Regions from separate parts of the Mesorhizobium sp. M0478 genome, predicted to be linked through region 1. Evidence: predicted binding sites of a transcription regulator. Region 1 holds the regulator's gene; each other region holds the start of a gene.
The links. The regulator PhoB, encoded in region 1, activates phosphate uptake and scavenging genes when phosphate is short. The targets are predictions, from matches to a motif close to TGTCATNNANCTGTCAT.
Positions count from the first base shown of each region.

Region 2: ppk2 (polyphosphate kinase 2) is a predicted target of PhoB. The motif match lies at 2,969-2,985, and genes of this name have one in related genera.
Region 3: olsB (l-ornithine N(alpha)-acyltransferase) is a predicted target of PhoB. The motif match lies at 2,719-2,735, and genes of this name have one in related genera.
Region 4: ugpB (sn-glycerol-3-phosphate ABC transporter substrate-binding protein UgpB) is a predicted target of PhoB. The motif match lies at 2,804-2,820, and genes of this name have one in related genera.

Region 1 is NZ_JAMYRH010000001.1:387,312-391,712, reverse strand. Features, by position in the region: gene pstA (phosphate ABC transporter permease PstA) at 1-1,022, shown strand, start outside; gene pstB (phosphate ABC transporter ATP-binding protein PstB) at 1,040-1,864, shown strand; gene phoU (phosphate signaling complex protein PhoU) at 1,906-2,610, shown strand; gene phoB (phosphate regulon transcriptional regulator PhoB) at 2,627-3,316, shown strand; gene NKI64_RS01860 (ROK family protein) at 3,347-4,401, opposite strand, start outside.
Region 2 is NZ_JAMYRH010000016.1:135,558-139,958, forward strand. Features, by position in the region: gene NKI64_RS28320 (DUF1330 domain-containing protein) at 1-172, opposite strand, end outside; gene NKI64_RS28325 (winged helix-turn-helix transcriptional regulator) at 349-1,044, shown strand; gene NKI64_RS28330 (dihydrofolate reductase family protein) at 1,154-1,798, shown strand; gene ppk2 (polyphosphate kinase 2) at 1,988-2,908, opposite strand; gene NKI64_RS28340 (aldo/keto reductase) at 3,152-4,195, shown strand; gene NKI64_RS28345 (glycosyl transferase family 90) at 4,216-4,401, opposite strand, start outside.
Region 3 is NZ_JAMYRH010000001.1:49,236-53,636, reverse strand. Features, by position in the region: gene grpE (nucleotide exchange factor GrpE) at 257-886, shown strand; gene NKI64_RS00280 (trimeric intracellular cation channel family protein) at 1,026-1,658, shown strand; gene olsB (l-ornithine N(alpha)-acyltransferase) at 1,780-2,655, opposite strand; gene NKI64_RS00270 (response regulator) at 2,932-4,401, opposite strand, start outside.
Region 4 is NZ_JAMYRH010000001.1:266,347-270,747, reverse strand. Features, by position in the region: gene NKI64_RS01260 (bifunctional diguanylate cyclase/phosphodiesterase) at 1-2,403, opposite strand, end outside; gene NKI64_RS01255 (hypothetical protein) at 2,551-2,697, opposite strand; gene ugpB (sn-glycerol-3-phosphate ABC transporter substrate-binding protein UgpB) at 2,883-4,193, shown strand; gene ugpA (sn-glycerol-3-phosphate ABC transporter permease UgpA) at 4,265-4,401, shown strand, end outside.

The DNA of each region.
Region 1 (4,401 bases):
TCGCCGAAAACGCGCTGGTGGCCAAGCTCGGCATCGATCCGGCCAACAAGCCGATGATGCTGAAGCTCAAGGGCTTCCTGTCGGAAGGCGCCCGCGTCCAGCTGCGCGACATCGTCTCCGCCGATCCGTCGGTGATCGGCAGGACGCGTGACGTCGACATCCTGGCTGCCGCGAACCTCGACTCGGCCTTCAAGGGTCAGATCGACCTCGGCGTCGATGAAGCGCGCCGCAAGGTGTCCAACCAGCAGATCGACTGGATGAACAAGCTCAAAGCCGATGGCGCGATGGCCGAGCATTTCAACACCGGCCTGTTCAGCTATGGCGCCTCCAGCCGGCCCGAAACGTCGGGCATGGGCGTGGCCATCATCGGCTCGTTCTACATGATGGTGATCGTGCTTTTGCTGGCGCTGCCGATCGGCGTCGCCGCCTCGATCTATCTGGAGGAGTTCGCCAAGAAGAACCGCTTTACGGACCTGATCGAGGTCAACATCAACAATCTCGCGGCGGTGCCGTCGATCGTCTTCGGTCTGCTTGGCCTTGCCGTGTTCATCAACTTCCTCGGCATGCCGCGCTCGGCTTCCTTCGTCGGCGGCCTGGTGCTGACCTTGATGACATTGCCGACCATAATCATCACCACGCGCGCCGCCCTCGCCGCGGTGCCGCCGTCGATCCGCTCGGCGGCCCTAGGTCTCGGCGCCTCCAAGATGCAGATGGTGTTCCATCACATCCTGCCGCTTGCCGCCCCAGGCATCCTTACCGGCACCATCATCGGCCTGGCGCGTGCGCTCGGCGAGACAGCACCGCTGCTCTTGATCGGCATGGTCGCTTTCGTCGCCGATTATCCGACGACGCCTTTCGATCCGGCGACCGCGCTGCCGGTTCAGATCTATATGTGGGCAAACGAGGCTGAGCGCGCTTTTGTCGAGCGCATGTCCGGCGCCATCATCATCCTGCTCGTCTTCCTCATGGCCATGAACATCACCGCGATCGTGCTCCGGCGCCGCTTCGAGCGGCGCTGGTAGAAAAAAGGCAATTTGGTATGAACATCATGACCGAACAGTCCCTTGAGAATGCAGTGGGCGACAAAATGAACGCCAAGTCGAACGAAGTCATCAAGATGCGCGGCGACAAGGTCGGCGTCTTCTACGGCGAGAAGCAGGCGTTGTTCGACGTCAATCTCGACGTCCGCCAGAACCAGGTGACGGCGCTGATCGGCCCGTCCGGCTGCGGCAAGTCGACCTTCCTGCGCTGCCTCAACCGCATGAACGACACCATCGATTCGGCGCGGGTGACCGGCAAGATCACGCTCGATGAAGACGACATCTACGACAAGAACATCGATGTCGTCGAACTGCGCGCCCGCGTCGGCATGGTGTTCCAGAAACCCAACCCGTTCCCGAAGTCGATCTACGAGAACGTCGCCTACGGCCCGCGCATCCATGGGCTGGCCAAGCGCAAGTCCGACATGGACCAGATCGTCGAGCAGAGCCTGAAGAAGGCGGCGATCTGGAACGAGGTCAAGGACCGCCTGCAGGAGCCCGGCACCGGCCTGTCCGGCGGCCAGCAGCAGCGCCTGTGCATCGCGCGCGCCATCGCCGTGTCGCCGGAGGTGATCCTGATGGACGAGCCCTGCTCGGCGCTCGATCCGATCGCCACCGCCCGTGTCGAGGAGCTGATCGACGAACTGCGCCAGAACTACACGATCGTCATCGTCACCCACTCGATGCAGCAGGCGGCGCGCGTGTCGCAGCGCACGGCGATGTTCCATCTCGGCTATCTCGTCGAGGAGGGCGCCACCGACAAGATGTTCACCAACCCCGACGACAAGCGCACCCAGGACTACATTACCGGCCGCTTCGGCTGAGCCGTCCGGCGGGTGAATTTTCAGGCACGAGGACCAAGATCATGGGTGAACATACCGTCGCCTCCTTCGATGAAGAGCTCGGGCAGATCAGCAAGCTGATCCGCGACATGGGCGATCTGGCAGGCTCGATGGTCAGCGGCTCGACCAGGGCGCTGCTCAATTCGGACAATGCGCTGGCACAGCGTGTCGTTTCCGACGACGCCATCATGGATGCGCGCCAGCGCGAACTGGACGACCGCGCCATCACGCTGATCGCCAAGCGCCAGCCGATGGCCAACGATCTGCGCGCCGTGGTCGGCTCGATCCGCATGGCCGGCGACCTCGAGCGCATCGGCGATCTCGCCAAGAACATCGCCAAACGCGTCGGCACCGTGGGCTTGAGCGTCACGCCGCGCGACCTCTCGCACTCCATCGATGCCATGGCGCAACTGGTGCTGATCCAGGTGCAAGGCGTCGTCGAGGAATATGCCGCCACCGATGCGGCAGCTCTTGCAAAACTCAGGAATGACGACGAGCGCATCGACGTCAAATACACGTCCGTGTTTCGTGAGCTCTTGACCTACATGATGGAAGACCCTCGCAACATCACCGCCTGCACGCATCTCTTGTTCTGCGCCAAGAATCTTGAGCGCATCGGCGATCATGTCACCAACATCGCCGAAAATGCGTATTATGTGCTGACCGGCCAGCAATTGCCCGCCAATCGTCCGAAGCAGGACGAGACGGCGATGGCCACGCCGGCCTGATGAGGGTGAACTGCCTATGATCGCGCCACGCATCATGGTCGTGGAGGACGAGGAGCCGCTAGGCGTGCTCCTCCGCTACAACCTCGAATCCGAAGGCTATCACGTCGAGGTGGTGACACGCGGCGACGAGGCCGAGATCCGCCTGCAGGAAAACGTGCCCGATCTCCTGGTGCTCGACTGGATGGTGCCCGCTGTTTCCGGCATCGAGCTCTGTCGGCGGCTTAGAGTGCGGCCCGAAACCGAGCGGCTGCCGATCATCATGCTGACCGCGCGCGGTGAGGAAAGCGATCGCGTGCGCGGCCTGTCCACCGGTGCCGACGACTATCTGGTCAAGCCATTCTCGACGCCGGAGTTCATGGCGCGCGTGAAGGCGCTGCTGCGCCGGGCCAAGCCGGAAGTGCTGTCCAGCGTGCTCAAGGTCGGCGACATCGTGCTCGACCGCGAGTCGCACCGTGTCTACCGCAAGAAGAGCGAGATCAGGCTCGGACCGACCGAGTTCCGGCTGCTCGAATTCATGATGCGCCATCCCGGCCGCGTGTTCTCGCGCAGCCAGCTGCTCGACAATGTCTGGGGCGAGACGATCTACATCGACGAGCGAACCGTCGACGTCCATGTCGGGCGCTTACGCAAAGCGGTCAACAACGGCCGCATGCCGGATGTCATCCGTACCATTCGCGGCGCCGGCTACGCGATCAGGGAAGACTAGGATGCTGCGCGTCGCGCCGTTGCCGGCCATTCAGGCGACATGCTTGCCGGATTTGGCCTGAATGCCCGGCGCGAAAATCTCCTGATCGACGAAGCCGAGCGCGCGCATGGCACAGCCTTCGCGGATCAGCGGCAGCTCGTTGGGCTCGGTGTCGAAGGAGATCGATTTCGAGTGCTGGCCGCCGGCGGTCTGGGCGATCGCTTCGCGCAATGCCGGTTCGATCAAGTCGAAGGCGGCGGCGCTGACGCCGACCATGGCGACGGGTGCCGGATCGATCAGTGCAAACAGGCTGCCGAGGCCGAAGCCGAGCGCCTCACCGGCCTTGCGATAGGCTTCGCGCTCCGGGCCATCGGTTTCGCGGGCGCGCGCGGCGAGTGCGCGCATATCAGCGTCGCCGATATCGACCGGCTCGGCATCTTCGCTCATCATTTTGGCGCTGCGCCAGATGGCGTAGTTTCCGGCATAGGCCTCGACGCAGCCGCGCCGCCCGCAGCGGCAGAGCGCGCCGCCCGGACGGTGGATCATGTGGCCGAACTCGCCGCCCGAGGAATGGGTGCCGGTGAACAGTTCGCCTTTCAGCACCAGCCCCATGCCGATGCCGTGCGACAAGAGGATCGCGATGAAATTGTCGCGGTAGCGCTCGGGCTGGCGCCATTGCAGGGCCACCGCCATCATATTGCAGTCGTTCTCCATGGTGGCAGGAATGCCGAATTCCGCTTCCAACATGTCGGCGAAGGCAATGTCGGTCAGTGGCGTGATTGGCGACCACAGCATGGCCCGCGCCTGCGAATCGGTGATGCCCTGGATGCCCATGGCAATGCGGGCGATGCTCTGGACATCGAGGTCGGGATCCTCAAGCCGCCGCCGGACGATTGCTACGCATTCGCCAATCAGCTCGTCGCGCGGCTTGGTCAGCGTGTCCAGCCGGCGCTGTTCCTCGGCGACGACGTGGCCGGCATAGTCGATGACGGTGACGGACAGGAAATTGAGCGACAGCACCACGGTCATGACCGCCGCCGCTTCCGGGTTGAGGCCAAGGCCGACCTGCGGCCGGCCGCGTTTCAGCGAGCCGGTCTCGCCAGGCT
Region 2 (4,401 bases), on a different contig from region 1:
TGATGGCGATCAGGCTGGTGTCGAGCGGCTTGCCCTCCAGCGTCTTCACATTGCCGCTGCGGGCGAGATACTTGCCGCCATGCTTGTGGACGAGGTCATGCACCGAAGCGGCATAGGCGGGCACCCATTTGTCGTCCTTCACCTTGATGTCTGCGATCACGTAAGCGGTCATTGTCCAACTCCTCATGGATCGGCACCGGACTGCCCGGTGACGTGACCGCTGCCTCGCACGGCGGCGCCGGACCGCTCCAGTCACAGAACTGTACCGGGGGTGCCAGTACAGCTTCTGTACTGGCTGAACTCAGGTTTTCTGAATAAGGTCCGGCAACATCTTTTGGAGCTCACCACATGACACAAGCCGGTTACAAGCAATTCTGCCCGCTCTCCATGGCCGCCGAGCTGCTCTGCACACGCTGGACCATGGTGCTGCTGCGCGAACTGGTGGCGGGATCGACCCGCTTCAACGATTTGCGCCGCGGCGTGCCGAAAATGTCGCCAACCCTTCTGTCGCAACGGCTCAAGGACCTCGAGGCCGGCGGCATCGTCGAGCGGACCGAGATCGCGACCGAGAAGGGCGTGTTCGAATACCGGCTGACCGAGGCGGGCCGGGATTTGCGCCCGGTTGTCGAGGCGATGGGGTTTTGGGGCCAGAAATGGGTCGAGGCCAGGCTGTCGCTCAAAAACCTCGATCCGTCGCTGCTGATGTGGGACATGCGGCGCAATCTGAACCCCAGTCCGCTGCCGGACGGGCGCACCGTGATACAATTCCTGTACCATGACCTGCCGGCGTCAAAACGATCGTGGTGGCTGATCGTCGAAAAGCAGGGCGAGGTCGATCTTTGCTGGTACGATCCGGGCTTCGACGTCGATCTCTACGTCTCGACCGATCTGTGCACCATGACCTCGATCTGGATGGGGCTGACGACAGTTCACAAGGAACGCGACAAGATCAGCCTGACCGGCGATCTCGACGTCGCCGGCAAGATGCAGATCTGGCTTGGGCTCAGCCCGTTTGCGGTGATGCCGAAGCGCGTGGCGGCTTGAGTCCCTGCGCATTCCACAGATCGGTTTGCCTCTAAAAATACTAGTTGCAAAATGCAATCAGTTTGAATACTGATTGCAAATCACAACTGGTCACCAAAGGGAGTCTTCCATGTCCAAACTGCGCGTCAATGCCTTCACCTTGTCGCTCGACGGTTTCGGCGCCGGTCCTGACCAGGACCTGCAAAATCCGCTCGGCGTTGGTGGCGAAGATCTGCACAAATGGATGACCGGCACCCGCACCTTCCACGAGATGGTCGGCAAGGATGGCGGCAGCACCGATGTGGACGACCGGTTCACCGTCCGCAGCTTCGACAATGTCGGCGCCTGGATCCTCGGCCGCAACATGTTCGGCCCGATCCGCGGCGAATGGCCGGATGAGAACTGGAAGGGCTGGTGGGGCAACAACCCGCCCTATCACGTGCCGACCTTCGTGCTGACCCATCACAAGCGCGACCCCATTGTGATGGAAGGCGGCACCATTTTCCGCTTCGTTACCGGCGGCATCCACGCCGCGCTCGAACAAGCAAAGGCTGCGGCCGGCGGCAAGGATGTCCGCGTCGGCGGCGGCGTTTCCACCATCCGGCAATATCTGCAAGAGAAGCTCATCGACGAGTTGCATCTGGCTGTGTCGCCGGTGTTGCTCGGGAGGGGCGAGAGCCTGTTTGCCGGGCTGGATATGCTGAAGCTGGGTTACCAGTGCACCGAGCAGGTGGCCACGGCGCTCGCCACGCATGTGACGATCAAGCGGGTATAGTGGCGAAGTAACAGGCGCAGGCTTCTTTCTCCCCGTTTTGCGGGGAGAAATGCCCGGCAGGCAATGAGGGGCAGCGCTGCTTTTGGAGGTTAGCAGCGTCCGACGGCTGTGAATTCGTCGATGCCGGCGCTGCCCCTCATCCGCCCTTCAGGCACCTTCTCCCCGTGAAACGGGGAGAAGGAAAAGTGCTCAATACTTCTCCGGCACGTAAAGCTCGCGCGGCAGGACCTGGCGCTCGTACTCCGGGTTGAACACTCGCTCGGGCAGCGTGATTTCTTCGTGCGGCACGTCCTCATAGGGCAGCTGTTTGAGGAGATGGTCGATGCAGTTCAGCCGCGCCCGCTTCTTGTCGTTGCCTTCGACGATGTACCACGGTGCCTCTGGGATGTTGGTGCGGGCAAACGTCTCTTCCTTGGCCTTGGTGTACTGCTCCCAGCGCACGCGCGACTGCAGGTCCATCGGCGACAGCTTCCACTGCTTCATCGGATCGTGGATGCGCATCATGAAGCGCATCTGCTGTTCCTCGTCGGTGATCGAGAACCAGTATTTGACCAGCGTGACGCCGGAGCGGACCAGCATGCGTTCGAACTCCGGCACATCGCGGAAGAACTCTTCGACCTGATCGGGTTCGGCAAAGCCCATCACCCGCTCGACGCCGGAGCGGTTGTACCAGGAGCGGTCGAACAGCACGATCTCGCCGCCGGCCGGCAGATGCGGCACGTAGCGCTGGAAATACCATTGTGACTTTTCGCGCTCGGTCGGCGCCGGCAGCGCCACGACGCGGCAGATGCGCGGGTTGAGGCGCTGGGTGATGCGCTTGATGACGCCGCCCTTGCCGGCGGAATCACGGCCCTCGAAAACCACCACCAGCTTCTTCTTGTGGTAGGCAACCCAGGACTGCAGCTTGATCAGTTCCGACTGCAAGCCGATCAGGTCGCGGAAATACTGCATGCGATCGATCGACGGCGGATGCGCGTTCTTGTAGATCTTGGCGATCTCCAGCGACAGCGCCGGCTCCGAGATTTCCAGCTCATAGTCCTCATCGAGCGTGTCGGCGAGTTCGGCTTCCAGCCAATCCCTGGCCGCAGAATTCTGCTTTAGCTCATTCATTTCCACTGCTCCGCTTGCCGGCTGACATGAAACCCTGAGCCGACTTGATATAGGCCGGCAATGACGGTTTTATTGCAAGCCGCCGGCCAGCCGGTCATCACTGCAAACCAGCGAGCATTGCCGATCCATCGCCCTGGGATGGCGACAAGGCGCTCAAATTGTCCTACAAATGGCGGACCCGTTCGGGCTTCCCCGCCCTTTCCTGCTAAAACCACCTCCCCACCAAAACTACGAGGATCTGACATGGAATACCGCACGCTTGGCCGTTCCGGCTTGAAAGTTTCGGCGCTGACCTTGGGAACCATGACCTTCGGCGGCAGCGGGCCGTTCGCTGCCGTCGGCAATTCCGATCTCGCGGAGGCCTCGCGCATCATCGACACTTGCATCGATGCCGGCATCAATCTCATCGACACCGCCAATGTCTATTCCAACGGTCTGTCGGAAGAGATCATCGGCGAGGCGCTCGGCGGCAAGCGCAAGAACGACGTGCTGATCGCCTCCAAGGCGCGCATGCGGATCGGCAAGGGCCCCAATGACGAAGGCCTGTCGCGCCATCATCTGATCCGCGAATGCGAGAAGAGCCTGAAGCGCCTCAGGACCGATGTCATCGACATCTATTTCCTGCACGAATGGGACGGCGCGACACCGCTCGAGGAAACCATCTCCGCGCTCGACACGCTGGTTGCCCAGGGCAAAATCCGCTATGTCGGCTGCTCCAACTATTCCGGCTGGCAGGTCATGAAGGCGCTCGGCATCAGCGACAGCCAGCACCAGCCGCGTTTCGTCACCCAGCAGATCCACTACACGCTGGAAGCACGCGAGGCCGAGTATGAGCTCTTGCCGATCTCGGTCGACCAGGGCCTTGGCGTGCTGGTGTGGAGCCCGCTCGCCGGCGGCCTGCTGTCGGGCAAATACCGCCGCGACAGTCCGACGGCGCGCCAGATCGGCGGCTGGTCGGAACCGCCGATCCGCGACGAGGGCCGGCTGTGGCGGATCGTCGACGTGCTGGTCGACATCGGCGCCACTCGCGGCGTCTCGGCGGCCCAGGTGGCGCTGGCTTGGTTGCTTGGCCGGCCGGCCGTCAGTTCGCTGGTGATCGGCGCACGCAACGAGGCCCAGTTGAAAGACAATCTCGCCGCGGCAAGCCTGACGCTGTCCTTTGATGAATGCCAGCGTCTCGATGCCGTCAGCCGGCCGCCGGTGCTCTATCCCTACTGGCACCAGCAGTTTACGGCGAAGGACCGCTTCGGCCCGGCCGATCTGGTTATGGACCGCAGCGTCATCTGACTTAAGGGCGCCGGAAGCCGCTAGCCCGCGATAAACCGCCAGACCTGCGGATCGGGCTCGATCTGGCCGCTGAGCACGAAATATTTGTAGAGCACGAGCAGGCAGATCGCCTGCTCGGCCCGCTCGTCGGCGAATTTGCGGCAATAGGCGTTGGCCGCCGCAACGATGCGCTGGGCCTCGGCCGGATGCTGCTCGAGATGATGCAC
Region 3 (4,401 bases), 340 kb from region 1:
CTCAAATCCTGTGTCGGTTTCAAAACTCCTCCAAGCTTTGAATGGTTCCCCATAGCGGGGTATTGGCAAGCAAAGGCTGCCGTTACGGTAAAGTTTGAATTAATTTTGAACGTCTTTGCGTCCCGCACCAAGTCCGACGGGCAGCCCGCAACATTGCCTGCTGTTGGGCGTCCTCCTGGGCTTGCCCCTTGATTTTTGGCCGCCAAACCTCGATATCGGGCGCAAATCCAAACCATTCGAATGACGGGAAATGGCGATGAGCGACCAGACAAAAGACGAACGCGCGCCCGAGGATATCGAAACGGCCGAGGCCGAGCGCACGCAAGGCGGCATTGACGGCGACTATGAAGCGCTGGTGCGGCTGCTGAAGGAAAACGAGGAGCTGAAGGACCGCGCGCTGCGCGTCGCGGCCGAGATGGAGAATCTGCGCCGCCGCACCGCCCGCGACGTGCATGATGCGCGCGCCTATGCGGTGGCCAATTTCGCCCGCGACATGCTGTCGGTGTCGGACAATCTGCGCCGCGCACTCGATGCTATCCCCGCCGAGGCGAAAGCGGCCGGAGATGCCGGCTTCAAGGCGCTGATCGACGGCGTCGAGATCACCGAGCGCGCCATGCTGTCGACGCTGGAACGGCATGGGGTGAAGAAGCTCGAACCGGAAGGTGAGAAGTTCGACCCGAATTTCCACCAGGCGATGTTCGAAGTGCCCAATCCCGATGTGCCGGCCAACACCGTCGTCCAGGTCGTGCAGCCGGGCTATTCGATCGGCGAGCGCGTGCTGCGGCCGGCCATGGTCGGGGTCGCCAAGGGCGGCCCCAAGATCGCGGCCACCGAAGCGCCGGTCGAGCCGGGGCCGGTGAACGAGCAGGCCGAGAAGGATGCGTGAGTAGGGAATAGGCAGTAGGGAATAGGGAATAGGGAATAGGGAATAGGGAATAGGGAATAGGGAATAGGCAGGCGTATCAATCGCGCGGCTTCGTGTTATTCATACTTTCCCTAATCCCAATCCCTACTACCTCATGTCCCTGACACCCATCGACCTCCTCGACTATGCCGGCGTCGCCGTCTTTGCCGCGACCGGGGCGTTGGCGGCTTCGCGCAAGCAGCTCGACATTATCGGCTTCCTGTTTCTGGCCAGCGTCACCGGCATTGGCGGCGGGACACTGCGCGACGTCATCCTCAACCTGCCCGTCTTTTGGGTCGCCAACTCCGGCTATGTCTTGGTTTGCGCGGCGGTTGCGGTGCTGGTCTTCTTCATCGCCCACCGCGTCGAATCCCGCTGGAAATGGCTGCTCTGGCTCGACGCCATCGGATTGGCGGCCTTTTCCGTAATGGGCGCGGCCAAGGGGCTGGCCATCACCGGCTCGCCGGTCGTCTCCGTTGTTATGGGCGTGCTGACCGCTACGTTCGGCGGCATCCTGCGCGATCTGCTGGCCGGCGAGCCATCGGTGCTGCTCAGGCCCGAAATCTACGTCACCGCCGCACTCGCGGGCGCCGGCCTCTACACACTTGGCGATCTCGCCGGCCTGCCGCCGCTCGCCTCGGATGTCGCCGGCTTCGCCGCGGCTTTCCTGGTGCGCGGCGGCGCGCTGAAATTCGGTTGGACGTTTCCATCCTACAAGAGCCGCCCGGGACGGCGACCGGAGGATATTCCGTAGGAATAGGGAATAGGGAATAGGGAATAGGGAATAGGGAATAGGGAATAGGGAATAGTCGGTAGTCAGCAATTCGCGGCAGCCTTCACTACTGCCTACTGCCTACTGCCTACTGCCTACTGCCTCACGCCGCAAAGCGCTGCGCTTCCCCGCCATAATAGTTGACGTAGCGGGCGCCGATTTCCTTGACCGGCATCACCACGAACACATCGACGGTGGAGAACTCACGGTCCATGACGCAGCCGTCGCCGATCCGGGCGCCGACGCGCAGATAGCCCTTGACCAACGGCGGCATGGCCGCAATCGCCGCCTTGGCGTTGACCGCCTCGATCGGCATCAGGTCCATCGAGCAATAGCGCCCGGAGACCGCCCGCACATCCCAGGCGGAGTTGGTCCGGCAGTGATGGGCAAGGTAGGTGAGCGCCTCGGCATGCGCAGCCGGCACCGTGCCAGGGAACGAGGCACAACCGGTCATCACGCCGATCTCATAGTGGTTGATGTAGGCCCAGATGCCTTGCCACAGCGCCTCGATGGTGCGCTTCGAGCGGTATTCCGGCAGCACGCAGGAGCGGCCGAGCTCAAGGAAGCGCTGGCCAGGATGGCGGGCGATCAGCTTGGTCAGTTCGAACTCGCCTTCGGAATAGAAGCCGCCGGCGGTCGCGGCAATCTCTTGCCGCAGCAGGCGGTAAGTGCCGACGATGCGGCGATGCTCGGGGCCGGAGATCGAAGTGTCCAGCACGAGGAGATGGTCGCACAGCGGGTCGAAGCGGTCGGCGTCGCGCCGGTCCTGCGCCTGGAACAGGTCCTTCCTGGCGCCAAGCTCGTCATAAAACACCCGGTAGCGCACTTCCTGGGCGGCGGCGATTTCGGCCTCATTGCGGGCAAGCCGCACTTCGAGATTGCCGATACGGCCCAGCGGTGCGCCTGTTGCGACGGCATCGGCGTTCCGCGCGGCGAGCAAAGCGCCGCCTGCGCTGGGCCGAGTGTCACATTCCGGCATAACTGTATGCACGAGTGATTCTCCTTCGAGCCATCCCTCTTGGCACGGGGATACGGTGTAGGTGCAACAGGATTGTGACAGTACCGTGATACGGCGCGACGGGCAATACTTCGTCGGCTGGCGAAAACCCTCATTCGGCTACCTACGTGACGCGAGGATTGCGCCAGCGTCGCCTTGAAGCGCGTCGCGCTGGGACGATTCACGCGACGCGCTTCAAGTCTTTGTTTTGTGCATGTCGTCTTCTCAAAACCGGGGCCACTTTTGAGCGACATGAATTCAGGCGGCCACCTGGCCCTCGACGGCATGGACCAGCGCGTCGGGATCGAGCGGCTTGGTGACAAAGCCGCTGGCGCCATGGGCGAGCACGGTGTGACGGGTCTTTTCCTGGCTGTCGGCCGAAAGCACCATGATCGGAACCGGCGGCACAGCCATTTCCTCCTCGTGGCGGCGGATGGCGGCGATCGCGTCCAGCCCGTCCATGACCGGCATGTGCAAATCCATCAGCACCACATCGAAGCGATTTTTCAGCCCGGCTTCGGTCACCGCCTCGACCGCGGCCTTGCCATTGCCGACCACTTTCACGCGATGTCCCGCCTTCAAAAGCGTGGCGCGGGCAAGCATGGCGTTGATGTCGTTGTCTTCGGCGATCAGCACCGACAAACCTTGCTGGCGCCCGCCATGGGCACGAAGCGAGGACGCGCCGGTCTTTTCCGGCTTGGGCGGCGGCAAGGCAGGGGCATGACTGGCCAGCAGCACGCGCAGCAGGGTTTCGCCGCGCACCGGCCTCGCCAAGAAGGTGGCGTAGCCGCTGGTGCGGAATTCGCCAAGCATGCCGCGGTCGGTCGGCGCGATCAGCGTGATCGCCTCGCAATCGGCAAAGCCACTCTGGCGCAGGCGCTTGAGCAGTCTGCCGTCGCCGTCCTCCAGGGCCGCGTCGATCAACAGCACATCGCAATGTTCGGCGAAGGGCGTCGCCTGGGAAGCAGTTGCGGCGACGTCGACGGCGCCGCCATGGGCGCGGATGGTGCGGGCGATGGCGTCCGCCTCGACGGCGTTCTTCGACACGATCACGGCGCGCCGGCCGGCGAGGATGTTCTGCCGGTTCTGCGGTGCTTCGGTTGCTCCTGCGGCCGGGATCTCGAAGACGAATTCCGATCCCTCGCCAAGCCGGCTCGACACCGAAATGGCACCGCCCATGGCGGCGACCAGGCGCCTCGATATGGCCAGACCGAGGCCGGCGCCGCCATGGGTGCGGGTCGAGGTGCCGTCGGACTGTTCGAACTCCTCGAAGATGCGCTCCATATCCTCTTCGCGCAGGCCAGGGCCGGTGTCGGCGACGGTGAAGCAGATGCGGTCGCTGGTCTCGGTGCGGGCCCGTGCAACCGAAACCAGCACGCCGCCGGTGTCGGTGAACTTGATCGCATTGCCGATCAGGTTGAGCAGCACCTGCCTGACTCTTCCCGGATCGGCCATGATCATCTGTGGCACGTCGGGCTCGACATGACAGCCGAGGCCGATGTTCTTGGCGAACGCTTTCGCCGCCATCAGTTCGATGATGTTGTCGGCAATTTCACGCAACGATGTCGGCTGCGGTTCCGGGTCGAAGCGGCCGGCCTCGATCTTGGAATAGTCGAGCAGGTCTTCGATGAGCGCCAAAAGCGCGCTGGCCGAGGTCGAGACGGCGCCGACATAGGTGCGCTGCTCGGGCGACAGATTGGTGTCGGCCAGTAGCTTGGCCATGCCCAT
Region 4 (4,401 bases), 120 kb from region 1:
GCCGCCGCGTTGTTTGACGCCGGCGTCGTCTTGTGCCGCCGGTGCCGCTACGCCGGTCAGTTCGCTGAACGCCTCGATCGGGCTGGGCCGGCCTAGATAGTAGCCCTGGCCGATCTCGCAGGCCTCGGCGTCGAGGAATTTCAGCTCGCCCAGCGTCTCGACGCCCTCGGCCAGAACCGGCAGGCCGAGACCGCGGCCAAGCCCCAGAACGGCGCGCACGATGGCTGCCACCTGGCCGTTGCTGTCGACTGATTTGATGAATGAGCCGTCGATCTTGATCTTGTCGAAGGGGAAGGCGCGGAGATTGGACAGCGAGGAGTAGCCGGTGCCGAAATCGTCCATCGCCACACGCACGCCAAGCGCCTTCACCTGGCGCAAGGTCGCCAGCGCGCGCGGCATGTCCTTGACCAGCGCCGTTTCGGTGATCTCGAGTTCGAGCCTGCCGGGCGTCAGGCCGGAGCCGAGCAGGACTTCATGCACCTTGCGGCTGAAATTCGGATTGTGGAGCTGCACCGCCGAGACATTGACCGCGACGGTGAGAGGGTTCTTCCAGCGCGCTGCCTCGGCGCAGGCCGTCGCCAGCACCCATTCGCCGATCTGGATGATGACGCCGCTGTCTTCGGCCACCGGGATGAAGGTCGCCGGCGACACGTCGCCGCGCTGCGGATGGCGCCAGCGGATCAGCGCTTCGAACCCGACCATCCGCCCGCTGCTGATCTCCTTTTGTGGCTGGTAGACGAGGCGAAACTCATCGCGCGCCATGGCCTGGCGCAGTTCGTGCTCCATCACGCGCCGGTCTCGCGCCTCGGCGCCCATCGAGGCCTCGAAGTAACGGTAAGTGTCCTTGCCCTCGGCCTTGGCGCGGTAGAGCGCGGTGTCGGCGTGGCTGACCAGGAGTGTCGGCTCATCGGCGTCGAGCGGATAAAGTGCAATGCCGATGCTGGCCGACACCAGCCCGCCACCGACCGACAGCCGGTTTTCCTCGCGCATGGCCGCCAGCACCGCCTCGGCGATGCGGCCGGCCGCCTGCGGATCGGGAAGGTTCGGAGCGATGATGGCGAACTCGTCGCCGCCGAGACGCGCCAGCATCTGTCCGTGGCGGAGCACGGCGGAGGCGCATAGCGCCACCTTCTGCAGCATGGCATCGCCGGCGCCATGCCCGAACAGGTCGTTCACTTCCTTGAAGCGGTCGAGGTCGAGCAGCAGCAGCGCAAGATGCCCACCCTTGCCGCCGCGGTCCATTGCGGCAATTTCGGCCTCGAGCCGGCCGGAGAAACTGCGGCGGTTGGGGAGCCCGGTCAGCGGGTCGAAATGGGCGAGGCACAGGATCTCCTGCTCGGCCTTCCGGCGTTCGCGGATGTCGCGCACGGCGACAACGCTGTGCCGCTTGCCGCAATAGTCGATGCTTCTGGCGATAAGTTCGACGGGGATGGTGGCGCCGTCATGGGCTCTGAGTTCGGCTTCCTGTGCCTGTCCGCTGCAGTCGGACATGCCGGCCGCGGTGCGTTCGCCGAAGAGGTCGCCAAGCAGCATCGCGTTCAGCACTTCCGGCGCAATGCCGGTGAGTGCCGCGATGCTGTCATTGGCGCTGACGATGCGGGCGCCATCGCAGACGATCAGCCCCTCGACGGCGGCGTTGGCGAGGCCGTGCATGCGCTCGGCCTCGAGCTTGTGACGCCGGAAGCGAAGGTCGATCCACAATGCTGCGGCTGAAAGCACCAGGATAGCCAGGCTGACTGCAGCGGCGGCGAAGGCCTGCGACACCGGTTCGACCGTGAACTGCGATATCTCGATGGAGGAGTCCGGGAAGATCGACACCGCGCCCATGGCGATGAAGTGCAGGCTGCAGATCGCCAGCGTCAACAGGATGGCGGCGGCGATTGTGGCCTGCATGGACGGCCGTCGCAACACCACCAGCAGCGCCAGCGCGGCGAGGGTGACGCCTGTCAGCACCGAGACGCCGACCAGCAGCGGGTTCCAGACGATGCGCCCTTCGACCTCGAAGGCGGCCATGCCGATATAGTGCATGGCGGCGATACCAGCGCCGAGGACCGCGCCGCCGACCAGAGGGTAGTCGATGCCCCGGCGCAAGGTGGCGATCCACATGCCCGCAGCGGTCAGGGCGACGGAACCGGCGAGCGAAAGCGCCGACATTTCCGTATTGTAGGCGTTGGGGATTCCGGGAGAAAAGGCAAGCATTGCGATGAAGTGCGTCGCCCAGATACCGAAGCCGGTGGAAGTGGCTGCTATCATCAGCCAGGTATAGCGGTTGCGCTCGCTCGAGCGGTCGACATGGCGAAGCAGGTTGACCGCCGAGAAGGAAGAAATACCGCAAATGAGCGCTGCCAGTGCGACCAGTCTCAGATCGTGCTCATGCACGATACAATTATAGACCGTCAGCATCTCGCCCCACCTGCTCTCCCACAGCAATCAAGCCGTCCACTTGATTAGTATGCCACGCTTGACGAAGAATCGGTTATGCGAACTACAACTACAGCGGGTTTTTCGGGTTGTACGTTGCGGCGATCCTGTCTCATTCCAGACGCACGGTTACAGCAGCGCCTGGCGCGATGCCGCTCGGCCGATCTCGATCTGGCCGAGCGCCGGTTTGGCGGCCGCACGGTGCAGGTGCGTGGCGCTGTCACGCGGGCCCTTCACGCATCGCTGGGCGGTCGGCGATCCTTGCAGGCCCACCATGCCCCATTCTATCGCTGAGCCGGCTTGGCATTTCTCTCGGTCCTCGTTGCAAGGCGAGGGGGCGCGAAGTTAGCCGGGTATGAAATTCACGAAACAGCAACAAATCCGTTGTCCGATTGTCATCAGAGACACATATTGCGTTCGCGGGAGCGCCCCTTTCGCCAATGACAAACGGGAGATGAAACATGAAGTTGTTCGGCTTTGCGGCCGGTGTTGCCGCCACCTTGACCCTGCTTTCCACCACCTCCGCCTTCGCCGCCACCCAGATCAGTTGGTGGCATGCAATGACCGGCGCCAATGCCGAGGTGGTCGACAAGATCGCCAAGGATTTCAATGCCAGCCAGAGCGACTATGAAATTCTCCCTGTTTTCAAGGGCACCTATCCCGAAACGCTGAATGCCGGCATCGCTGCCTTTCGTGCGGGGCAAGCGCCCGACATCATCCAGGTGTTCGACGTGGGTACCGGCGTCATGATGGCCGCCGAAGGTGCGATCAAGCCGGTGGCCGATGTGCTGACCAGCGCCGGCGTGACCTTCGACAAGAGCCAGTATTTGCCCGGCATCGTCGGCTACTATTCGAAGCCGGACGGGACCATGCTGTCCTTCCCCTATAATTCCTCGTCGCCCATCCTCTACTATAACAAGGATATCTTCCAGAAGGCCGGGCTTGATGTGAACAATCCGCCAAAGACCTGGAACGAGGTGTGGGAAGCCGCCAAGAAGATCAAAGCGAGCGGCGCCGCTTCCTGCGGCTATACCTCGACGTGGTTGACCTGGATCCACCTTGAGGCCTTCGCTGCCTGGAACGACGTTTCCTATGGCACCAACCAGAACGGACTTGCCGGAACCGACGTCGAGCTCAAGATCAATGCGCCGATCTTCGTCAATCATTTCCAGGCGCTCGCCGACCTGGCCAAGGACGGCACCTTCAAATATGGCGGCCGTACATCCGAAGCCAAGCAGATCTTTCTTGCCGGAGAATGCGGCATCTTCACCGAATCGTCGGGGGGTCTCGGTGACATCGTCAAGTCGGGCATGAACTACGGCATCGGCCAGCTTCCCTATGATAGTGACGCCAAGGGCGCGCCCCAGAACACCACGCCGGGCGGCGCCAGCCTGTGGGTGTTCGGCAACAAATCGGACGAGGAATACAAGGGCGTCGCGGCGTTCTTCTCCTACCTGTCCAAGACCGAAGTGCAGGAGTATCTGCACCAGAAGTCGGGTTATCTGCCGGTGACGCTCGCTGCCTATGAGGCGACCAAGAAGTCCGGCTTCTATGACAAGAATCCGGGCCGTGAGACGCCGATCCTGCAGATGCTGGGCAAGGCGCCGACCGAGAACTCGAAGGGCGTGCGCCTCGTCAACCTGCCGCAGGTGCGCGACATCGAGAACGAGGAGTTCGAGAAGATGCTGGCCGGCCAGCAGACTGCGCAGCAGGCGCTCGACAACGCGGTCGCACGCGGCAACAAGGCGATTCAGGAAGCGATCGGAAACTGAAGCGATTTGTCAGTTGAACCTCGTCCACGCGGACCCGCGTGGACGATTTCCTGCACAGCGAGGGAATCACCCTGTCTCCACGCGTCGTCTTTCCCAACAAGACCCTGCCTTATCTGCTGGTGGCGCCGCAACTCGCCATTACGCTGATCTTTTTCTACTGGCCGACGGGGCAGGCGCTCTACCAGTCGATGCTCAGGGAAGACCCGTT